Regions from separate parts of the Propionispora hippei DSM 15287 genome, predicted to be linked through region 2. Evidence: riboswitches for the same ligand, from Rfam matches in the RefSeq annotation. Region 2 holds a riboswitch; the other holds the start of a gene.

Region 1 (7,865 bases), on a different contig from region 2:
GAATGTGCTTTTCCAGTAAGGCGGACACGATCTGTCTGGCAATTTCCGAGCCTTCGCGTTCGTTTGTCGCGGCAAAGGATTCATTGAACAGGATCAGGGACTGGGGCCTGATATTGTCTACCATACCGCTCATCCGGCTAAGCTCTTCATCCAGTTTGCCGCTGGTCATCGCCGTGTCTTCTTCCCGCTTATAGTGCGTGAACAGACCGCTGCACACGCGGGCACAGAAAGCTTCTGCCGGTACAAACATCCCGCACTGCATAAGCAGTTGAGCCAGGCCGATACTGCGTAAAAAGGTCGACTTGCCCCCCTGGTTGGCGCCGGTGATCATCACCAGGTTTTTCTGATCGGCCTGCGCGTCATTGCCTACCACCCGCTGCGCCAGGAGCAAGGTCAGGCAAATGTCATACAGCCCCTTAAAGGAAAGGCAACGCTCCTGGCTGGCTACGGGAACGGGAAAAGTAACCGGCTCCTCCTTGGCGGCAAGTTTCTCCCGCAAATTCAAGCAACCGACATAAAAAGCCAGTTCCGTCCGCAGCATGGCAAAAAAACTGTTGATATGCTCCACAGACTGGGCCAGGGCATTGGCAACCAGGTTAATCCCCCGGTCCTTTAACTCTCCCAGCGCCCTGGCACCGGCTTCATCCCGCTCATGGATATGGATCGTATAGGCCGGCGGCTGCTGAGCAAAGAGCCGCTCCAGCCAGCTTTGCTTTTTATCCTGGACCTTATGCAGGGTGTAGCCGGTCCCCTCGTTGCCCTTGCCCAGCGCAGCGCTGACCAGCACGCCGCTACGGAACTGGAGGTGCCGCAAATGCTCCTGTACCAGGGCAAAATAGTCATCAGCAAGCTCTTGCCGAAGCATGGCAAAAAGCACCCGAAAGCCCTCCGATTCAAAGTTACCGGCATATTCATCAGCCAGCTGCTTAAGTTGTTTCAGCCAGGCCAGAAACAGTTGCAGGGCTTCCCGTGCGCTATACAGAATGCCTGCCGGATAGCGGCCGAAAATGCTGAAATAGAGCTTTTTCTTTTTTTCCTCCATGGCCTCTGTGACAATAAGGTACATCTTTCTGACCACAGCAGGATTGTTCAGACAATCCTTAAGAATAGCCTGGCGATAAAGAATAGTGTCTATATCCTCCGTCCCGCACAACAGGCTTTTCCTGGCCACATCAAAGAGAAATTGATCACCGGAAGCCATGGCCTGAAACAACGTAGTCAATTCCAGATCCTGCACCAGGTCGTCAGCATTGGCCGGCAGGGCCTGTTGCAAATTAAAGTCACGGTCCCTATACATAAGAAAAGCTTTCATGATGGTATGCGCTCCTTTAGCAAGCGATAGGTAAGCCGGTACTTTTCGGCAATAGATATAGCATAGGCCAGGCCGTCGGCAGGCCTTCGCACAATCCGGTACGTTCGCCTGGCCGGATCGTCGGGCACTACGGTACTCACCATACTCACGGTTTGCTCGCTTAACGCGGCCAATTCATCGATGAAGGTTACACAAACACACAACAAATCCAGTTCCATGATTCGCTGCATAATCTTCCTGCCCAACAGCACGGCGTCGTTCAACGTGGTGGAGGTAAAGATTTCATTCATAATAATGATGCTGTTTGCCGTAGCCCGGTCAAGAATATCATGAATTCTTACCAAATCATCCTGCAGTTTGCTGCGCAGATTGTTGATGTCTTCTTCTTTTTCAAAATGCGTAAACAACCTGTCGCACAAAAAGAGTTTTGCTTGCCGCCCCGGAACAGGACAGCCCAACCCAGCCAGATAATGCAGTTGGCCAAACGTACGGGCAAAGGTTGTCTTGCCGCCTTGGTTCGGACCGGTTACCACAATAATCCGTTCACGGCCCTGTAAGTGAAAATCATTACACACAACGGCTGCCTTCCGGCCAACCAGTTGAGCGGCCAGAGCCAGATCAAACCCGTCGTAATTGTAAATTTCCTTACAGGTAGCGGAAAGCTGTGGATAGCAAAACCGCAGGCCCGCCTGCTTTAGCTGATCAGTATGTTCCAGGTAAGCCATATAAAATTGTACTTCCCGGTCAAACATAACCAATGTCTCATCGGGAAATCGGCTATATTTTTCGCAAAAAGCGTCGAGCCTGGCAAAGCTGTCGGGATTCAATTGGGCTACGCAATCCAATATTTGCGCTTCAATATGGTTCATGCCCACCCCGCTGGCAAACTTCGCTTTATAATCCTGTACCGCTCCCTGCTTAAACTTGGCAAAGGTTTCTTCCACATCAACACTGTAATCCGCCTCTGCTTCATAGTGGCGAACTTTGATGGCACCATCCTTGATGAGCAGGCAATATCTTATGGCAGTTAATTCGGCCTTAAGCTCCCGGGTCTCCGTTACAAGCGCCCTAAACTCTTCGGCGCGGGCATAGGCCGCAACATATTCGCGAAAAGCTAAAAAGCCGCGGGAGCGTAACCCGGCAGCGTTCAAGTCCTCTGCCAAACGGGTAACGGCTGCGCAATACCGGTCTACTGCCTCGAGAAACCAACCCGCTTTATGGTAATGATAATAGAGCTTTTCGACGGAGCCAAGATACCCGCGGATAGCCCGCATATTGTCCGCGAACGAACGGATAGCGGCCAATAGAGTTTGATTGCCAAGCTCCTGCATGACTTCCTGGCGATACCGGACGGCTTCCTCATCAGGCAGAGCAATATAAAAAAACGGTTTTAAATCATATTCCTGCTTGCCGGCCGTGATGGCCTCCACAATCTGGTCCAGATTCAAATCCCGGAAAAAAGCCGGTTCTTCCCTGATTTCCCTTCGCAAATGCCCGGCATGTTCCGCAAACAGTATACTAAAGCTCATAAAAACACCTCCCTGTTTAAACCCCTGTTTCTTACCGGCAGACACGGTAACCCATCAACAGCAAAGTACCAAGCCGCTATTCTTCATTCCCCACGCTTGACGACCACATCATCGGCGCCTATAAAAAAAAATGACTCCTGCAGGCTTTTTAGCCTGCAGGAGTCATTAGCGCTTACGCGCTTTTACGGCGAACTCCATCACCGGAAAATGCAGTTTATATTCTATATACTAACAAGCCCTGCTTCCTCTGTCAATTCCTCCGGCTCCAGCTGCACTATTTTCCAGCAGAGCCGTTCTCTCCGGGCAAAAGGGCCGGACGTCATACAAGACTGGCTAAAGCACAGCGCAACCACCATATATAGTGTATATAAAAAAATATATAACAACATATCGTTAATCAAGCAGGATTTACCAGTTCCTATGCGGAAAATACATCAACTATAAATACAGCTAAGGGAGTTGGCGTCAAGTGGATAAATTTGATCAACACAGAAGCTTTTTAAAATCGAACTTTGCCGAATTCAAGAAAATAACAACCGATGCAAAGAAGGGTCTGCCCCAGCCGGTAAAGGTAAAGCCTTACGAACTGCAGGCCGAATTGATTGATCTCCCGGCAGTAAGCGAAAGTACCCTGACAAGTAAAAATATCTTTACTTGCATAAAAGAACGAAGAAGTACCAGACTTTACGGTGATTGTCCGCTCAGCCTCGACGAATTATCCTATCTTCTATGGGCGACCCAGGGCATCACCGGCACGAACAAAGCCGGCCTTACACTAAGAACAGTTCCCTGCAGCGGTGCGACCCATTCCTTTGAAAGCTACCTGTTGATTAGAAATGTGGCAAATATCCAAAAAGGAGTATACCGCTACCTCCCGATAGAGCATAAGCTCTTATTTATGTTTGAACTGGATAAGCTGGAAAACAAAATAGACGAGATTACCCTGGACCAGCCATTTGTCCCTAACTTTGCCAATAAAGCAGCGGTGTTATTTCTTTGGAGTACAACGCCCTACCGGTCGGAGTGGAAATATGATATTACCGCCCACAAAAAAATCCTGATAGATATCGGACATGTCTGCCAAAACCTGTATTTAGCCAGTGAATCCATCGCCGCCGGAACCTGTGCCATCGGAATATACGATCAAGCGCTGGTCGACCGGTTACTGGGTCTGGATGGGAACGACGAATTTGTCATCTATCTCGCGGCGGTAGGGAAGAAACCATAACGCCTTATTTATAGGTAAGCTTACACAAATTGCAAATGAGCAATTTTGTTATTAAAATACCGTCTGCCAGCCGGAATCAAGGCCAGCCAGCCAAACCAGCCCCAACGGTTCCGGTGATAATCAAAGTAATTCCATTCTTCCAGAAACCTGATATTTTCGTGCAAAGCTTCCACCATTTTCCCACTGGCTACGCCCCATTGAAAGGAAGCATTCGTTTTACTGACACTGTCATGGCGCCGGCTGTTCTTTACCAATAGGGGCGATAAGATTTCAAACAGCATTTCCGCTTGGGGAAACTCGCTGGCCAGTCTGGCAAGCAACTCTTTTATTTCCGGCTCGGTAAAATACATAAGCACACCTTCGGCAATAATTAATACCGGCCTATCGTCCCGCTGGATTGCCTGCGGCCAAGCCGGATCAAATATGGACTTTTCCAGCATCCGGTACCGGTCGGTTTCGGAAAAAAACTGGCGGCGCAGCCGGATAGGCTCGGCCAGATCCAGATCATACCAGTGAACACGGCCGTTATCTACACGGAAAAAGCGGGTATCAAGCCCACAACCCAGATTAATCACAACGGACTCGGCCTGCTTGGCCAAAAAAGCAGTGACCGCTTTATCCAGCAGTTCCGTCCGGATCGCCACCCCTATCTGTGACAGCCTGGCCTTTTCAAATTTTACAAAATCATACTCTAGCTTTTCCATCATCTGAACGGCTAAGTCATCCCGGATAATCGGCTCCGGTCGCTTCGTTTCCACCGCTCTGGCCCATAGGGGAATTAACAGCGTTTCCGAAACGCCTTCCAGCTTTTGTTTAACCATGTTATTGCCCTCCCCGGTGTTATCGCTTAATTTAATCGATAATGATTTTTGTTATCAATTAAATTATAACGGAATAGAAATTTCCAGTCAACTTCCATTCACCTCAATTCAGGAAAGCACTCCACAATCGTATGGATGAATCGGCACAGGCTTTGGAAACCTATAAGCGAGCACCTTTCCCGCATTACAACTCGCCCGACAAACATAATATCGCAAAAATAATCTCTAGCCCGGCCTACGCCAAGCAGGCAAACCCGCTGAAATAGCCATGTTCACCAAGAAAGGGAGATGACCTGTCCATGTCTTGTAATTCCAATCCTACACAGCAATTCGCTGCCCAAACCGAACGGATTCACCGTTTTTTAGATCAGGTAACTAAAAAACTGATTGTCATGAGCGGCAAAGGCGGCGTCGGCAAGAGCACTGTAGCAGCCAATCTGGCCGTAACACTCAGTCAGCAGGGCTACCAAGTGGGCCTGCTGGATATTGATGTGCACGGTCCCAGCATTGCCGGTCTGCTCGACTTGAACGACCTGCCGTTATTGACTGACCGCGAGCAAATCTATCCCATCGAATACAGTCCGACCCTGAGGGTAGTGACCATCCAAGGTCTCCTGGACAAACCCGATGATCCGGTCATCTGCCGGGGCCCCGCCAAAATCACCATGATCCGCCAATTCTTAGGCGATGTCGACTGGGGGCCGCTGGATTTTCTGATTATCGACAGCCCGCCGGGAACCGGTGACGAGCCGCTTACCATCGCACAGACCGTCACCGGCTGCCAGGCCGTCATTGTTACTACCCCGCAGGAAATCGCCTTAGCCGATGTCCGCAAATCCATTCAATTCTGCCGGAAGGTCAACCTCCCCATTGCCGGCATTATCGAAAACATGAGCGGCTTTGTCTGCCCCTCCTGCGGCAGTCGCCACGATATTTTCAAAAGCGGCGGCGGCGAAAAAACGGCAGCCGCGGCCGGACTGCCGTTTTTAGGACGCCTGCCCATCGACCCGGCCATTGTCACGGCCGGCGACAGCGGTAAAGCCCTTGCCAGCCTCCATAATCAAACACAGACAGATATGCAGCACCTGGTCGATCAGTTGCTCCAGCAGCTCGGCAACCCGACTCCGACAGAGACCGGGCTGCTGAAAATCGCCATCCCCACCGACAACGGAAAGCTGGGAGAGCGTTTTGGCCATAGTGCGGTATTTTCCATAATCAGCGCCCAAAAGGGACAGATCGTACAGCAGGAAGAGCTTACCCCGCCCCCTAAGCCAGGCGCGATTCCCGGCTGGCTGGCCGAACAGGGCTGTCATACCGTCATTGCCGGCGGTCTGGGCGAGGCAGCCAGAAGCAAACTGGCCGAACTGGGGATCAAAGTGATCTGCGGAGCACCGGCCGCTACGCCGGAGCAACTGGCGCTCCGCTATCTGCGGGGCGAACTGATTGCCGGTACTCCCGCCGCCAGCCCGGCGTCCCCGGCTTCTTCCTGCCAGGACTGTAACCACACCTAATTAAAAGCAAATAAAGAAGGTACGTCACCTGGCATCGGCCAAGCGGCGTACTTTCTCTGTTCTCTGTCCGGCTTCGTCCTCTGAAAAGTGGCAACACCCGTTAATCAATCCGGCCACAGCCACACAGCGCATCCGGTCATTTTAGACGGCCCTTAAATAAACAAATTGACATTGGCGTCTTCCGCCTCGCTGAGATAATAACCCACACCGCCGATTTTTACGCCGTCCAGCAGTTCTTCCGGCTTAAAGCCCATGACATCCATCGACATCTGACAGGCCACAATCTCCACCCCGGCGGCCATGGCACTCTTCATCAACTCCTCCAGCGAAGCCACTTGCTTATTGTTCATAACCATTCGCATCATCGCCGTGCCCATCCCCAGCATATTCATTTTAGACAGGGTCAGTTTTTTGCTGCCCCGGGGCATCATCCAGCCAAACATGCGGTCCAGAAAGCCCTTGGCCACCGGCACCGTTTCCGGCTTGCGCAAAATGTTCAGTCCCCAGAAGGTAAAGAAGAGGGTTACTTTTTTTCCCATGGAGGCGGCGCCGTTGGCGATAATAAAGGCGGCCATAGCCTTATCCAGATCGCCGCTGAAAACGACGATGGTTTTATTATCTTTCGCCGGCGCAGTGCAGGCCGGGGCGGCGCCAGGCACCGCTGCCTGCTTTTGAAGGCGGGCCACAATCCGGTTCTTTTCTTTTTGCAGCGACAGCAGCGTGTGGCCGGTCCGCAGGCACCAAGCCTTAATATCCTCAAAAAAACCGGGGTCCGAGGCCGTGACTAGCAAAATCTGCCCCACTGCCAGGCCGTCCATGGCTTCCTTTACCCGCAACAACGGACCGGGGCAGCACAGACCGCAGGCATCCAGCACCAGATCCGGCTCAGCCGTTGCCGCTGGTACAGCAGGCGGCTTCGCGGCAGGCTGCGTCACCTCAGCCGGCGGCTGCCCTTCAGCCAGGCGCGGGGCTGCCGCCTTATACCCGCCGCTCATGCTCTTGACCCGGAAGCCGTGCTGGCTGAGAATGCGGGCGGCAATGTAGCTTTGCAGGCCGACCTTGCAATAAGTCAGGATCAGCTTGTTCTTATCCAACTCAGCAAGGCGGCTGCGCAGACTATCGGTCGGAATGTTGACCGCGCCCGGCAGCGCATTGGTGGCAAACTCAAGGGGAGAGCGGACATCCACCAGCACGGTGGTCTGCGGATCAAAGCCGGCCAGTTCATCATAGGTGAATACCTCCAGCCGCTTGGTCAGAATATTTTCGGCAACAAAGCCGGCCATATTGACAGGATCTTTCGCCGACGAGTACGGCGGGGCGTAGGACAGCTCCAGCTCGGTCAGATCCTGGACCGTGCCTTTCAGGCGGATAGCGGTAGCCAGCACATCAATATGCTTATCAATCGACTCCGGTCCTACCGCCTGGGCGCCAAGGATTTTACCATCGTCGCCAAACAACAGCTTG
Region 2 (7,865 bases):
TTTATCTGGACAGTACTTCGCTATACCCGCGTCCTGTTCCTCTCCGGTATTGACAATCTTCGCCGTTCTGCCTATTAGTTAAAAACCTATCTCCGGCGAAAGATCCCTGATTATCCGGAAAAAGAATAAACCTGGGCTAGATGGTTCACATTCCCCATCTTTTCCCAGGAAATAATTCTTTCCTTAAAACAGTCTGGCAATACCAATCCCCAGCCAGGTAGCAAAAAAGCCGATTCCCAAATTAAGTCCTACATTATAAAAAGCCCGCAAGACATCGGCAGTTTGCAGCAATCGCAGCGTTTCATAACTAAAGGATGAAAACGTAGTCAAACCGCCTATTAAACCAACGGCGACAAGCAGTCGCCAGTAGGGGCTGATGCTTAACCGCTCGGTGGCCATTGTCAAAAACAAACCGATAATAAAGCACCCTACCACATTGACAAGCAACGTCCCAAAGGGAAACTCCGGGCCAAATCGCTCCGCCATCCAGTTGGACACTAAATACCGGATGACTGAACCAATGCCACCGCCGACCGCTACTAAAACAATTCCCAACATATACTTTCACCTCTCTTGCTTCAACCATTACTCTGTTATCGTTTTGGCGGCTTATGACCGTATTTGATAACTTCTATATCGTCAATCGTAACCATTCCCTCCTCCAGCATATCATCCAGAAAAGGTAATAGCTTGGCAACATAATCCTCGCTGTCGATAATCTCCACTAAAATGGGTAAATCACTGGATAAATCCACAATACTGGCCGTATGAATCCGGCTGTTGGCCCCATAACCCACGATGCCGCGGAACACCGTCGCTCCTGCCATGTCCAGTTCCTTAGCCTTCTCCACAATGGCTTGATACAAAGAACGCCGTTTCCAGTGATCGCTTTCCCCGATATAAATCCGTAATCGTTTGGCCTGACTCGCAATTTTGGGCACAAAGACTCCTCCTTCAACTTGATACCAATCAACTTTTTATAGCCCTGCTGCCTACAACCACCTAAACCGGTATAGCAGCGTGTATGATCCTTTGCAGCCTGGTCGCCGGCTGCCACCACGGCAGCCAATACGGCCCGGGCCAGCCAGCTACCGGGCCGTATTTTTGTAATTTTTTCATTAGCCTCAGAGAGTGCTTAATTATCCGAAACAACCCTAACAGCGCTTTTTGTACCATACTTCGTTAACATTTTTTGATATGCTATCTTTATTTTACCACAACAACCGGCACTTTAGCATAGGTAACCACCTTTTGCACCACACTGCCGATAATCAGACTTTTAAATCCGCCCATGCCCCGGGTACCCATGACAATCAAATCGGCCCTGCGATCAACAGCGTAGCGCATCAGGCTCTCTGCCGGATGGCCCTTTAGGATTTCCGTCTGTAGAAAAATCCCCTGTTCCTCACCATAAACCACAGCCTGCTCCAGCAGCGGCCGGTACTGTTTCTCCCCATCGGCGTACCATTCATCCACTTCGTCAATGCTGGAGCTAAATTCAGGGGGCTTAACCACGCTGACTACGACCATCGTCGCCCCCTCAAACCTGGCAGCCAGGCCTACCGCCCAGACTAACGCCTTGTGGCTGCCGGCTGAGCCGTCATAGGCCACAACTATTTTTTTCAGATCCATGTCAATCGGCCTCCCTCTCCCTGATAACCATGTTTTTTATCACTGCCGGCGATTCGCTGGTCTCATCTGTCGGGAAAAACCACTTTTGGGCGATCATCGTCGGCACCACAGCACTCAAAATGACGGTTGCCACCAGTACACTGTACTGTCCCTCATTAATATAATGGTTAGTTAGTCCGTACAGGGACGAAATGGTGCCAAAGGTCAGGCCGGTGCTCATTAGCAAGGTAGTGTAAATACCGGTGCGCGGTGTATAGTGAAACCAGTTAGTCGCCGGCAGTACGCCGATAAATTTAGTCGCCATCTTGATCAGCAGGAAAACCAGGATGGTCCCGGACATCGTATACAAAGCGCCCACCGATACCAGTACTCCCGCTTTAATGAAATAAAACGGCGTAAAAACGGCAAACACAATAGCCCGCATCTTCGTCAACGTTGGCTTGTAATGCTTGAAAAAGCGGGCCATGGCCATGCCGATAATATAGGCCGGCAGTACCGCTTCGCTGCCGCTGATCACCGCCAGGTAGGCCAAAGCCAAGAGTACCAGAAAAATAAACTTGATTTCCGGCTCGCTGACTCGTCCGCCATACCATTTGAATACCCTGGCAGACAGCGGGGTAATAACCACTACGGCTACAATCATAACCGCCGTAAACCAGACAACCTTTAGCGAAAATCCGGTAAAGAGCAGTCCTAAGGCCAGCACCGTCCCCAAATCAGTGACAAAGCAGGCCGCCAGAATGCCTTGCCCTAGTCGACTGGCCGACAGCCCGCTTTCTACCATGACGGCATATACGACGGCCACCGAGGTGGTTGACAGCGCAATGCCGGCAATTTTAGCGGCATTACCATCCCAGCCGAACACATACTCGGCAAACCACATACCGCCCAGAAAGGGCAGCAGAAACGACAAAAAGCCAATCACCAGACTTTCTTTCAGGTTGCCTTTGAGGCTGTCGGGATCAATCTCAGCCCCGGCGAGAAAGGTTAATACCACAGCACCAAAGCCGGCTAAAAATGTAACCCACGGTGTAATCTCCAAATGCACGGCGTTGCCGCCAATCACACCCACGGCAATCTCCATCAGCGCCACCGAAATGCCCAGCCGGATAGACAGGACGGTGGCAATAAGGGCCAGCAGCACCCACTGCGCGGCAATAGCAAAGTTCTGTTCCATTGACAGCTACCTCCTTGTTAGTCCTTGACTAATACTCCCGGGGTGTGTTTTAAATTAGCGGAATGTTCCATGTCGAATAATTTTTGTGAAAAGACAATCTTCGCAAGAAGAATGGCCCTTACTTCTAAAAATTTTAACGATGGATGTCAAAAAAGCACGCTTCAAAGCACTCCGAACCATTTGCCAACACACCCTAGGGAAGGTAGGAGTTATTACCGCGTTCACTGCGGGGTTATGGCGAACTCCATCGCCGGTTTTTACGCCGTACTGCCTGAAAACCCAACCGGCCAGCCTGTCATTGGGCGGCAAAAGGATTGCCGAAGACAGCTTTTCCGCCCAGCTCGGCCTCAATCTCCAACAGGCGGTTATATTTGGCAATGCGTTCGCTGCGGCAAGCCGAACCGGTCTTGATCTGGCCGCCGCCCATGGCCACGGCAAAATCGGCCAGGAACGCATCTTCGGTCTCGCCGGAACGGTGGGAAACAACATAATTCCAGTCGGCCTGGCGGCACATTTTTATGGCCTCCACCGTCTCGCTCACCGTACCGATCTGATTTAGCTTAATAAGCACCGCATTGGTGGTCTTCTCCTTAATGCCGCGGGCAATGAATTTGGTATTGGTGACAAAAATATCGTCGCCTACAATCTGCAACGCCTGACCGAGGGCTGCCGTATGCTCCCGGAAGCCGTCCCAGTCATTTTCCGCTAATCCGTCTTCCAGAGAAACCAGGTAATATTTCTTGGCCCATTCCTTGTACAGCGCCGTCATTTCACTGCTGCTCTTTACTCCCTGCCCTGATTTTGTTAAATGATACTGACCATTTTCATAAAACGAACTGGCTGCCGGGTCAAGTGCCAGAGCAATATCCACACCCGGCACATAGCCGGCTGACCGGATGGCCTCGATAATCAACTCGCAGGCCTCCTCATTGCTCTTCAGGTTAGGTGCAAAGCCGCCCTCATCACCCACGCTGGTGGCATAACCCTGTTGTCCCAAAAGCTTTTTGAGCGCGTGAAAGGTTTCCACACCATATTGCAGGGCTTTGGCAAAGGTAGGCGCGCCGACCGGCATAACCATAAACTCCTGAAAATCCACACTGTTGTCGGCATGCTTGCCGCCGTTTAAAATATTCATCATCGGCACCGGCAGCCGCACCGCCTCGCTGCCGCCCAGATAGGCATAGAGTGGCAAGCCCCGTTCTATCGCTGCGGCCCGGGCAGCCGCCATGGAAACGCCCAGAATGGCGTTGGCGCCTAAATTGGCCTTAGTCGGTGTACCATCCAGCTCCAGCAGGAGCTGATCAATCGCCGCCTGATCGCCGGCATCCTGCCCGATCAGTTTCGGGGCTATGCGATTGTTGACATTGGCCACAGCCTGCAAAACCCCCTTACCGCCATAACGCGTCTTATCCCCGTCCCGCAGTTCCAGTGCCTCATTCTCACCGGTAGACGCGCCCGAAGGCACCGAAGCCGATGCCCTGCTGCCACCGGCCAGTTCCATATTGACCCGGATGGTCGGATTCCCCCGGGAATCCAAAATTTCTAACGCATTTACACTGACAATCCTGCTGCTCATACATAGCGCCTCCTTCGATAAATTACCTATAAGATTTGTTAGCAAACACCTATCAATACATTTAACTCTAATTTTTTCACCAATTAAACTTATATTAGACTTGTTCTTAGCAGCGGGCAGAAAAAAAACAGACTCCTACCACCTAAGTGGTAGGAGTCATTACCGTCTGCACGGACTTAAAGGCGAACTCCATCGCCGCTATAAAAATATGGCTTTATTATATCAGCCGGTCTGATTCTGCGTCAATAGCAACCGCTTTGCCAAACTCTGGCTCTACGGTAGTTACTTGCTGCAGAAGCTGCTGCATTTGCCTGGCAGCCCGCTGCAGCCGGCTGCACCGGTCTGCCACATCCTCAGTTTGTCCCTGTTTTTGCTCCGCCGCGGCGGCAACTGCCTGGGCAGTCCCGTCCACCGCCTCGGCCAGCCGGGCGCTAAAGGCTGCCCGGAAGGAATGAAAGGCCGCCTCCGTATTCTGTAAAAGAGCCCAACGCAGGCTTTCCACATTTCGCAGCACCAGGGCTTCCACCTGCCGTTCCAGCCGCTTGCGGATACGAACAAACCGAAATGAGGCCGGCAGCAGTACCTCCAGCCAGGTGTGGGGAATTCCCCCCAGGCCTGTTTGCCATTCCGTTTTTACCCAATAGGGCTGACGTTTCATTTGAAAGGTCAACTCCTGCTCCACCGCCTGATAATCAAGGGCAAAAATGGTAGCCGCCGTCTGACGTACCGCCTGAATCAATGCCTCAGCCCGCTGCTGATGAACAGCCATTACACCGGCCAGGTAGTCGCTAAACTGGTCGGCAGTGGCTGACAGTTCCCGGTCAAAGAAAGGAGCAACAGCCGCCATCAAGGCAGTCTGAGCGTCCCGCTCCAGACCGGGACGTTCACCACCGCTCAGCTCTTTTGCCACCACATGGGATAAGTAGTCCCGGGCCTTCCGCCGCAGGACGTCGGCCTGCTTCTCCAAAAAATCCAAAGCCCGTTTGCGGTCGCCGGCCAGTACGTCATCGGCCTGCTGCTCTTCGGCGGTCAATTCTGTTAGTTTCTGCCGCAGCGTTGCCTGCTTGGCGGCCAATTCATCGACCGGCATAAGCAGGACCTGGACGGCAAGCTCCAGCTCCAACAAGGCCTCCCGCAGCACGACAGCCAGCTTGGTTTCAATAGCCACGGCCAGTACCGCCTGCATTTCCTGCCGGAAGAAAGCTGTTAATGCCTCCTCCAGCAGGCCTAACCCACTAGCCGCCAGCAGACGGCTATCACCTCTCTCTTTGCCCAAAACTGCCTGCCGGGCCGATACCCGATAGACGGTTTCCACTGTTATGCCGGCCTGTTCCCGCAAAACCTGCCGCAAAAAGCTAACCATGGTATCCTGTTCCTCACCGCTGAGATGATCAGCCTTATTGAGCACAAAAAACAAACGCCGGACATGATGCTGCACAATCTGCAGAAATGCCAATTCCGCCGCCGTAACCGGCGGGTCGGCCGATACAACAAACAGCGCGGCATCACACTGGGCAAGAAACCGGAGCGTCGTGTCCGTATTATGCCGGAAAGTAGAACCAATGCCCGGCGTATCAATTAGGACGACTCCGCCAGCCAGCAGTGCTGCCGGATATTCTACAATTACCTGCTCCACTTGCAAACAATTGGCCGGGTTGGCCTGTTCCGCCACAAACCGGCTCAAATAGTCTGCCAGTGACACATCATCATCAAACACACCCTGGTCTTCCCGTCCGTCAGCAAACGTTATATATGCCCGCCGCCCGATCCCCTGGCGGATGACGGTCGGTAGGGCCGTCACCGGCACCAAGCTGGACGGCAAAAACGGGCCGCCCAGCAAAGCATTGATCAGGCTGCTTTTGCCACGCTTAAATTGCCCCAGCACCGCCAAATGAAATTGTTTTTCCCTCAGCCGCTCCGCTAGGTTTTCCACCCGGACAGCATGCGGGATAAATCGATTGCCAACCTGCCTTAGCTGCCCGGCTGCCTCTTCCAGCAGTCCGGTCAGGCAGGCTTCCTGTTCCGGCATACGGTCATATTTCATCCCGCTCTCTCCCTTCTCAAGCTGCCACTGCTCCGTGTTTCAGCACGGGCATGGTCAGACGCCACTTACCAAATAAATCAGGCATACCCGGCGTTTAAAACAGCCCAGCAGCCGGTAAAGCCGATTCAGCCATAACCGGCCGGCCGGAGCCACCGGAACCAGCCTTTTAAAATCAGTTTCTTTAACCGATTCCACCGTCACCATTCCGTCGCTGCACATATCATCAAGACAGTTCAGCAACTGCCAAAGCCGGGACTCCCGGTCCAGTACCTCAATCATCACCGGCAGTTCCTGACAAAGCTTCCACGGCTGTTCCACATGCCAGGTGTCACTGCCGCCATACCCCATACAGCCCTGCAGCGCAGCAACCCTGACAATTCCCAGGGACTTGGCTTTCCCTACCACCGCTTGATACAGCGACCTGCCCCGGTAACGGTCAGTGGTTTGTAAATAGATACATATTCGCAGAACCGGGTCTTTTTCTTGCATAGTCTTCTACCCCCTATGTTTCTGGGTAACCACTGATTAACAACCGCTCTCCCTCATCCCGGCAGGCTGGCTTTCTTGCCGCGTACCTCTTCCAGTAAATCAGCCAACTCCAACAGGTAATCCTGCACCGGGGCCGAGAAGCATAACGCGATGCCCTCCCCCGTCAACTGTAACCGCCAAATGCCGGTCTGCTCACCAATCGCCGGTATCAACTGCCAGTCTTTAATCTTGGTTAACGGAACATACCGGTGTACTATTCCATACCGGCCGGTATTTCCGTCGCTGCCGTCGTCACTTATGCAAATCAGTTCCTTATCGGTCAACACACTTACATAAGCAGGCACTACACGGCGCTGAAAAAACAGCAGCCACGGAACGTCGATCTCCGGCTGATACACCTGCCCCAATATCCGTTCTCCCGGCAGAAGGCTGTCCCGGGCATAACTCCAGAATTTGTAGTCCGCGGCGGCCAACCCGGCCAGTTTGGCCTGTTCCTCCACCAACGATGCATTGCCTGTTCCGGTCCAGCTCCGGCGGACAGCCTGCACTATCCGGGTAAACAGCGGCGCCACGACCGCGTTATATTCTACCTGAACCGAAGCCGGCCGCCCACCTGGAACGCCGCTCAGCCGCAGCCAGGAATACAAATGTACTGCCCCCTGTTCCACATAATCGATCTCGTCAAACAACCACTCACTACTGCTAACCCCTCCTGGCGTATTTTCCAACACCGTAACTCCCTGTTCGGACAATACCGTCAGTCGGGCGTTCACTTTACGATTGCCCCAAGCATCGGGCGGCGAATAAATCAAATACGGCAAAGGCCGGTTAAAGTCGACAAACGGCCAAAACGATTCGGGAAATTCCTCCCGGGAAATAACCTGGCGGGCCCAGGCATCAGTCAGCGACGGCATGTGTGTTCCCTCCTTTCTGTATGTAAAAAAACA

The links. Region 2 has a riboswitch for fluoride ahead of eno (phosphopyruvate hydratase). Riboswitches for the same ligand answer to the same signal wherever they lie in the genome.
Region 1: it holds a riboswitch for fluoride, as region 2 does, so the genes downstream of both, F3H20_RS17650 (MutS-related protein) here and eno (phosphopyruvate hydratase) in region 2, are expected to answer to the same signal.

The regions. Positions count from the first base shown of each region.
Region 1 covers NZ_FQZD01000047.1:6,053-13,917, forward strand. Annotated here, with positions in the region: gene F3H20_RS17645 (MutS-related protein) at 1-1,312, opposite strand, end outside; gene F3H20_RS17650 (MutS-related protein) at 1,309-2,841, opposite strand; fluoride riboswitch at 2,991-3,052, opposite strand; gene F3H20_RS17655 (SagB/ThcOx family dehydrogenase) at 3,311-4,069, shown strand; gene F3H20_RS17660 (class I SAM-dependent methyltransferase) at 4,090-4,890, opposite strand; gene F3H20_RS17665 (iron-sulfur cluster carrier protein MrpORP) at 5,190-6,401, shown strand; gene F3H20_RS17670 (DsrE/DsrF/DrsH-like family protein) at 6,554-7,865, opposite strand, start outside.
Region 2 covers NZ_FQZD01000055.1:9,931-17,795, forward strand. Annotated here, with positions in the region: gene crcB (fluoride efflux transporter CrcB) at 184-558, opposite strand; gene F3H20_RS18605 (DUF190 domain-containing protein) at 594-941, opposite strand; gene F3H20_RS18610 (universal stress protein) at 1,207-1,632, opposite strand; gene F3H20_RS18615 (cation:proton antiporter) at 1,634-2,809, opposite strand; fluoride riboswitch at 3,006-3,070, opposite strand; gene eno (phosphopyruvate hydratase) at 3,105-4,385, opposite strand; fluoride riboswitch at 4,529-4,591, opposite strand; gene F3H20_RS18625 (dynamin family protein) at 4,603-6,429, opposite strand; gene F3H20_RS18630 (DUF190 domain-containing protein) at 6,484-6,918, opposite strand; gene F3H20_RS18635 (hypothetical protein) at 6,972-7,832, opposite strand.